DNA from 2 places in the Marinobacter sp. NFXS11 genome. Region 2 is predicted to be linked to the other one. Evidence: riboswitches for the same ligand, from Rfam matches in the RefSeq annotation. Region 2 holds a riboswitch; the other holds the start of a gene.
What was found. A riboswitch is a leader RNA that binds a small molecule or an ion and turns the genes downstream of it on or off. The one in region 2 is predicted to bind cobalamin.

Region 1 (4,212 bases), 430 kb from region 2:
GATCAACATCCAAACGCACATTCTTTTCCGCACGGCGTGGTAAACGTGCGCCGGTATCGCGGTTCTCGGTATCCGCGTAGGTTACCGCTGCCGCCAGACTCCAGTCAGCAGTCTCAATACCGGACGAAACCTCAACGCCACGGATTCTGGCCGTTTCGACATTTTCCATGGTGCCCTCAAACGTCGCCGGGTCAGAAACATAGGTAATCAGGTCCTTCACATCGTTCTGATAGAGAGCAACATCCCAGTACCATTGGTCATATCGGCCGGAGAAACCGGCCTCGACCATCTGCCCCTCTTCTGCGTCGAGGTCCGGATTACCGGTGTAGAACGGCACCGTCAGGTAAAGATCATTAAAGGTTGGCGCGCGGAACGAGGTCGCATAGCTGAGGCGAAAACGATGGGCACGGTCCAGCTGGTGACCAAAGGCCACGCCGCCAGTCTCCTCTTTCCCGTAGGCCTCGTTGTCATCAACACGCAGACTGAGCGTCAGATCGGTAGCATCAAAGTTCAGACGACCCTGGCCAAAGACCGCACTGTTGGTCCTGCTGTCTTCCGTGAAATTGCTGGTGCCATCCACTTCGTCAATCATGACCTCCGTACCCAGAACCAGCTCATGAACACCGGCCGTCAGGGTGTTTTCCCAGCGCGCCGAGCGAGACAGTGTGTCGAAAGTACTTGGATTGGCTCCGAAGGTATCCTGTTCGTCGCGAGCTTCCGAGAACTGGATCCGTGTGCGCCAGTAGTCACTGGCAACAGCCTCCAGATGCAGGCCCATGGCACGGATCAAGAAATCGGTATCACCGCCTTCAAACTCGGTATTACCCTCAGACTGGAACACGGTCAGCCCTGCGCCGCCGCCCTGATCAAAACTGTGGCTCAGCTTCGCCAGGCCGCCGGTGTTCCGAAAGCCCTTGTCTTCACCGCCATCCCTCAGATTGGTGCCATCGGTGTCCGAATAGACGCCACTGGCCAGGAACGAGGAACGGCCCTCCCGGCCAGCCAATCCAGCGGTAACCTCGCGGGTTTCATGGGAGCCTCCTTTTAGCTCACCCCAACCCTGGCGTCCGGCTTCAGGTTCCAGAGTGAACGCCTGGATGACACCACCCACCGCATCGGCACCGTAGAGGGAGCTCTTCGCGCCCCGCACCAGTTCAACCCGTTCCATCAATTCCGGAGGCAAAAACTGCCAGGGTGGGATGCCCGCAGAGGCAGAGCGCAGTCGGATACCATCGAGAAGCAGCACTGTACCTGAGCTCCCCGCCCCACGCAGGAATACGCTGGTGGTCTTGCCGTAACTGCCGTCCGACACCACATTGATCCCCGGCTGCGCGCGCAACAGGTCGCGGAATTCCGACGGCTGTTGCCGATCAATATCCTCTTTCTCGATGACGGTAACCGAAGACAAACTCTCTCCAACGGTCTTCGGCCCGAGCGTCGCGGTAACCACGATTGGATCCAGGGCATCGGATTCTGGGGCAGACTGGGCCGAAACGGCCAGAGGCAGGGCGGCCATGGCAGCGCCGGCCAGTAAAACAGGGCTTTGAATTCTGAACATGAAACTTGCTCCGCACTCCGCGCGCACCCGCACGGGAATCTGGGTTTTGTTGCGGAACAGCGAATGAGGGCAGGCGGTAGACAGGTGTCAGGAGAGCGTAACCGGCATATCACCCACCCAGGTTGCCCACCGCAACATCGGGTGTTTTTCCAGGCCGGTCTCCGGGCTGGCAGGCGGAACCCTCGGTTCCCGGGCAATCACCTTCCCATGTCGTGGCGACACAGTGGCGCACAGATTGCCGTTGTCCTGCTTACCGTTGCGGGGGCAGCATCGGCTTTGCACTGGCATTACCAGGCTCACCGATTTCCCGTTTCACCCATCGCGCTTTGCGACGGACACCTGAAAAAAGTGAGGCAAGGCTAGCAACACCCGGGTAAGCGGTCAATGAAATCCATCAAAGGTCAACATGGCCGCAGGCCTCTGCCACTGCTATATTCCATGACTGACAATCACTTTTCCTTCGCCAAAACAGGGAGTTTTATGCAGGCCGAGCTGGTCGACATCCGCAATCACATGGCTCAATATCCGCCGTTTGACGAGATGGCCGAGGAACTGCTCGACAGAGTGGTTGGCGACATCGAAGTTGTGTACTTCAAGGCCGGGAGCCAGATCCTCGAACTGGGTGACCCGAGCAGCTGGCTGTATTACGTGCGCAGTGGCGCCGTCGAGATCTATCGGCGCACCGGGGAGCTGTACAACCGGATCAGCGAGGGCGAAGTCTTCGGCCAGTTTGGCCTGTTGATGAACCGGAAAGTGCGCTTCCCCGTCAAAGCCCTGGAAGACGTTCTGCTGTACAAGATCCCTTACGATACCTTCCAGTACCTCTGGGAAAATGACGACAACTTTGCCGATTTCGTTGAGATTGAAGACCGAAGCCGCCTACGATCCGCCGTTTCCCGCCGCGAAAAGTCCAACCAGTTGATGACATCGAAGGTTACCCGTTTGATTGCCCGGGAACCGGTGTCAGCGCCCCACACCGTTCGCCTGCAGGAAGCGGCGCGGATCATGACCGAAAACGGCGTCTCAGCACTGCTGCTGATGGATGAGGAAGGTGACAAGCCCTTGCTCAAGGGCATCATTACCGACCGGGACCTGCGCACCCGGGCCCTCAGCGAAGCCCTGGCCTCGGAAACCCCGATCAGCGAGATCATGTCGGAGGATCTGATCACCATCCGCTCGAACATGTTCATATTCGAGGCCATGCTCACCATGCTGCACAACAACGTGCACCATCTTCCGGTGATGGATCGGGATGAGGTTCGCGGCGTGATTGCGCTGTCTGACATCGTGAAGTACGAGAGCCAGAGCAGCCTCTACCTGGTCAGTAACATCTACCATCAGCAGGATGTAAAAGGCCTGAAGAAAATCAGCCTGGATGTTCGGGACAGCTTTGTTCGCATGGTGAACGAAGATGCCAATTCCCACATGATTGGCAGTGCCATGGCCGGTATCGGGCGCAGCTTTACACAGCGCCTGCTGGCACTGGGCGAAGAGAAACTCGGCCCCCCACCCGTGCCCTACTGCTTTATGGCGCTCGGCTCCATGGCGCGGGACGAGCAGCTGGTGGTCACGGATCAGGATAACGCCATGATCCTGGACGACAGCTTTGTGCCGGAAGAACATGACGAATACTTCCTGGAGCTGGCGAAATTCGTCAGCGATGGCCTTGCGGAGTGCGGCTATACCTACTGCACCGGCGACATCATGGCCACCAACCAGAAATGGCGGCAGCCACTGCGCGTCTGGAAGGACTACTTCACCGACTGGATTGATAATCCGAAAGCCGAGGCTCTGTTAAACAGCAACATCTTCTTTGATCTGGATGGCATCTACGGCGAGACCGACTTTGCCGAACAGCTCAAGACACTGGTGGCCGACAAAGCCAGCAACAGCCAGCGGTTCCTGGCAATGCTGGCGCGCAACGCCCTGAACCGCACGCCGCCGATCGGCTTTTTCCGGACTTTCGTGCTGGAAGAGGATGGCAAGCACCAGAAGACCTTCAACCTGAAACGTCGCGGAACAGCGCCCCTGTCGGATCTGATTCGGGTTCATGCCCTGGCCTGCGGCTCCCGTGCACAAAACTCGTTCGAGCGACTGAAAGCCATCGGCAACACCAAGCTCCTGCTGGACGACGATCTGGGCAACCTGAGGGATGCGCTTGAGTTTATCTCCATCGTTCGTATCCGGCACCAGGCCCTGGCAATCGAGGCTGACCGGCAGCCGGACAACAACGTACGGCCCGAAGACCTTTCACCGTTTGAGCGCAGCCATCTCAAGGATGCGTTCCAGGTAGTCAGCGGTGCCCAGAAGTTCCTGAAATTCCGGTATCACGCCGGGGTGGCCCGTAATGTCTAGTGAGGAGCAGGCCGAGAATTCTGTTACACGCCTGCCATGGCCCGAGCAATTCAAGGCCCTGGCGGAGCAGAGCAAGTCCCCGATTCTTAAAGCCTATTACGAGAGTGGGTGTGTGTCGCCGGAGACGCCCTTATCCGAGGTGCCCTTTGTCGCGCTCGATTTCGAGACCACCGGGTTGGACGCCAATCAACATTCGATTGTCAGTATCGGTCTGGTGCCGTTTACGCTCGACGGCATCCAGCTGGGCAAAGCCCGCCACTGGATCGTGCGGCCCAAGCTCCCGCTGCACCAGACCTCGA
Region 2 (4,212 bases):
TTCACGAACAGGTTCTGGTACGCCGGCTCGATGGACTGGGACACACCCACGATGTTGGAAATCGTCGCAGTCGGGGCAATCGCCATCACGTTGCTGTTGCGCATGCCGTTTTTTGCGATCAGTTCGCGTACGGGAGACCAGTCCAGCCGGGCGTTGGTATTCACGGACAGGTCCCCTTCCCGGCGGTTTTCCTTGAGCAGGTTAATGGAGTCGATCGGCAGGATGCCCTGCTGCCAGAGTGAGCACTCAAAGCTCTCATAGGCGCCTCGCTCACCCGCCAGCGAAGCCGAGGCGCGGATGGCGAAGTAGCTGAGTTGCTCCATGGCAACGTCGGCAAACTCAACCGCTTCCGGGCTGGAATACGGCAGGCCCAATTGATAGAGCGCGTCCTGGAAACCCATGAGGCCAAGACCGACCGGGCGATGCTTGAGGTTGGAATTCCGGGCCTGAGGTACGGCGTAGTAGTTGATGTCGATAACGTTATCGAGCATGCGCACGGCGGTGTTCACCGTTTGTTCCAGGCGCTGCACGTCCAGCTCGCCGTTGGCGATATGAGCCGCCAGGTTCACGGAACCAAGGTTGCACACGGCAATCTCGTCGGCGCTGGTGTTCAGGGTGATTTCCGTGCACAGGTTAGAGCTGTGCACCACGCCCCGGTGCTGCTGGGGAGAGCGCAGATTGCACGGGTCCTTGAACGTGATCCAGGGGTGGCCGGTTTCGAACAGCACGGTGAGCATCTTGCGCCAGAGCTGCTTGGCCGGGATTTTCTTGAACAGCTTGATTTTGCCCTGCTCTGCGAGGGCTTCGTAATGCTCGTAGCGTTCACGGAAGGCGTTGCCGTACAGGTCGTGCAGATCCGGCGCATCGCTGGGGGAGAACAGGGTCCAGTCCCGGTCTTCGCGCATGCGCTCGATCAGCAGGTCCGGCACCCAGTTGGCCGTATTCATGTCGTGGGTTCGGCGGCGTTCGTCGCCGGTATTCTTGCGCAGCTCCAGGAACTCCTCGATGTCCAGGTGCCAGCTTTCCAGGTAGGCACACACCGCACCCTTGCGCTTGCCGCCCTGGTTGACCGCTACGGCGGTGTCGTTGACTACTTTCAGGAAGGGCACCACACCCTGGCTCTGGCCGTTGGTGCCCTTGATGTGGGAGCCCAGCGCCCGAACTGGAGTCCAGTCATTACCCAGACCGCCAGCCCATTTGGACAGCATGGCGTTATCTCGGATGGCGCCGTAGATGTCTTCAAGATCGTCGCCAACCGTCGTCAGGTAACAGGACGACAGCTGAGAATGGCGGGTACCGCTGTTGAACAGCGTGGGTGTGGACGCCATGTAGTCGAACGAAGACAACAGGTTGTAGAACTCGATGGCCCGGGCATTCGGGTCGTCTTCGCGCAGGGCCAGGCCCATGGCAACCCGCATGAAAAATACCTGAGGCAATTCCAGGCGGGCCTTGTTCCAGTGCAGGAAATAACGGTCGTACAGGGTTTGCAGGCCCAGGAAGCCAAACTGCAGATCCCGCTCCGGCCGAAGGGCGGCACCCAGGCGCTCCAGATCAAAGGTGGCCAGAGCTTCATCCAACAATTCGTAACGGATTCCCGCATCGATAAAGGCACTCAGGGCCTGTGGATAAATCTCAGCCAATGGCAGACTGATGGGCAGGCCCAGGGCGGCGGCATTCTCCAGGCGAAGTTGCTCCAGGAGCAGGCGTGCAGTGACCGCGCTGTAGTCCGGCTCCCGCTCAATCCGGCTGCGGGCTGTCATGATCAAGGCCGACAGCACGTCTTCCTCGGCGATGCCGTCGTACAGGTTGGTCAGGGCATCGTCCACCAGGGAATCACCTTCAATGCCCTCCAGCCCTGTGGCGGCCTGTTCCACCTGCAGTTTCATCAGGCCCAGATCCAGCGGAGCAATCTCGCCACTGGTCTTTTTCACCGTCAGATGGGGGTGCGCCTCAACCGGCGCATGGCGGGCGCGCTCGCGGGCATGCTCTTCCCGATACAGGACGTAGGCGCGGGCCACCTTCTGTTCTTCGGCCCGCATCAGGGCCAGTTCCACCTGATCCTGGATGTCTTCGATATGCACCTTGCCACCGGCCTTCAGGCGACGGCCAATCGCCTGGATAACCTGGTCGGTCACCCGGTGTACCGCGTCATTGATACGGGCGGAACCGGCGGCGGTGTCGCCCTCAACAGCGAGGAACGCTTTGGTTACGGCGATGCTGATCTTGGATGGGTCAAAGCCGACAAGTGTGCCGTTGCGCTTGATGACCTGAAGGGATTCGGTGTCCGTGTGCGAGGTTGGCCGGGGTTCGGCCAGGGCTGAGGCAGACATGCAGTGTTCTCCTGAATACGCGTTGAGTTCCTTTCACCATCGCGTACGCAGGGGCACACCTCGCCATGGGAATGGCTGGGCATAACCGGTCTGCTCACCCTGGGTCGCGAAGGTGCAGTTGGGAGCCGTAAGGCTCCTTCATCCCTGGCAGGTCTTCGGACTCAGGGGCATGAATCGTTCGATTCGGCCTCGTGTGGCGACTTCCCGGCTTTCACCAGTGTCTTGATGCCACGCTTGTTCCCCAATACCGCTGCGCGTCAGTTCCGGAGTCTCACCGGATTCCCGATACCAGAATGGCTGAGATGATCACACGTTGACCGAGTTGGTTACGCACTGATCACTACATCTGGTATTTGACCAAGGATAGAAACACTATATACACGATATTCGGAAGGGACAACCTGAAGCAATAAAAAAGGCCCCGGAGAGGGGGCCAAACACGTGACAGTTTCAACTCAGCCAATCAGTGGCTGATCATCCAGGGCCGCATGGAAGGAAACATCTTCTTCCCGTCAGCGGTGTAGAACAGCATGGACTTTCCGGGTTTCGGGGAGCCACAGCCGCAGGCGCGACTGTGCTCCTTATCATTCGCCCTTCGGTCTGCGGTGGAAAACACCGGCTCATGCCGGGACCGCTCGTTCCGGTCCTCGGCCGCCCTTTTGGCCGGGTCCATGGCGGCAATGTGGGATGGCAACACGATCACCCGCGGCGACATGGCCTTGCAGGTGGGGCATTGCGCCGGCTTGGCCGCATCCTCCATGGTGGCCAGTGTGTGAAAGAGGCCATGTTCACGGCACTTGTAGTCATACACGGGCATGGCGATTACTCCTTATCTTTCGACAGCGGTACGTCCATGCCCCCGCTGACTTTCTTCTGCGGACCCTCAGCGGACGGGTTAATGTCGAAGTCGAAGATGCCCGTCGGCAACCAGAGCGTGGCGCAGGCGTTCGGGATATCCACCACGCCGCTAATGTGGCCTTCCACCGGCGCACAGCCCAGAATCGCGTAGGCCTGGGCCTTGGTATAACCGAACTTGGTCATGTATTCGATGGCGTTCAGACACGCCTGACGATAAGCCACGTGCACGTCCAGGTAATGCTGGCCGCCGTCTTCGTCTACGGAGATGCCTTCGAAGATTACATAGTCATCGTAACGGGGCTTGATCGGGCTGGGCTTGAACACCGGATTCTTGATGCCGTACTTCTTCACGCCGTCCTTGATCAGGTTCACCCGCAGGTGAATCCAGCCGGCCATTTCGATGGCGCCACAGAACGTGATTTCGCCGTCGCCCTGGCTGAAGTGAAGGTCGCCTACGGAGAGGCCGGCCCCGTCCACGTACACCGGGAAATACACCTTGGAGCCACGGGACAGATCCTTGATGTCACAGTTACCGCCATGTTCCCGTGGCGGCACGGTACGCGCGGCCTCGGCGCCGGCAGCCTTGGCCGCGTCACCGGTCATCTGGCCCATATGGGCGGTCTCACCGTTGGGCAGTGTTGCCAGTTCCGGCACACGCTCCGGATCGGTCGCGACCAGTCCGGCCTCACGCTTGTTCCAGGTGTCCAGCAATTCTTTGGAGGGCAGGCAGCCAATCAGGCCCGGGTGAATCAGGCCGGCAAATTCCACGTTGGGAATGTGGCGGGATTTGGTGAACATGCCGTTGAAGTCCCAGATGGATTTCTGGGCCTCCGGGAAGTGTTCGGTCAGGAAGCCACCGCCGTTCTGCTTGGAGAAGAACCCGTTAAAGCCCCACTGGCTCTCTTCGAAGGTGCCGATGTCGAGGATGTCGACTTCCAGCAGGTCGCCCGGCTCCGCGCCCTCGACCCCGATCGGTCCCGACAGGAAGTGAACCTGGCTGAGATCAACATCGCGCACGTCGTCG

Region 1: linked by a shared signal. The riboswitch ahead of J3362_RS13880 (TonB-dependent receptor plug domain-containing protein) and the one ahead of J3362_RS11955 (ribonucleoside-diphosphate reductase subunit alpha) in region 2 are both predicted to bind cobalamin.

What each region holds. Positions count from the first base shown of each region.
Region 1 covers NZ_JAGDDV010000002.1:1,066,702-1,070,913, reverse strand. Annotated here, with positions in the region: gene J3362_RS13880 (TonB-dependent receptor plug domain-containing protein) at 1-1,558, opposite strand, end outside; cobalamin riboswitch at 1,694-1,916, opposite strand; gene J3362_RS13875 (putative nucleotidyltransferase substrate binding domain-containing protein) at 2,039-3,913, shown strand; gene J3362_RS13870 (3'-5' exonuclease) at 3,906-4,212, shown strand, end outside.
Region 2 covers NZ_JAGDDV010000002.1:632,475-636,686, forward strand. Annotated here, with positions in the region: gene J3362_RS11955 (ribonucleoside-diphosphate reductase subunit alpha) at 1-2,330, opposite strand, end outside; cobalamin riboswitch at 2,460-2,638, opposite strand; gene J3362_RS11960 (FmdB family zinc ribbon protein) at 2,794-3,147, opposite strand; gene fmdA (formamidase) at 3,153-4,212, opposite strand, start outside.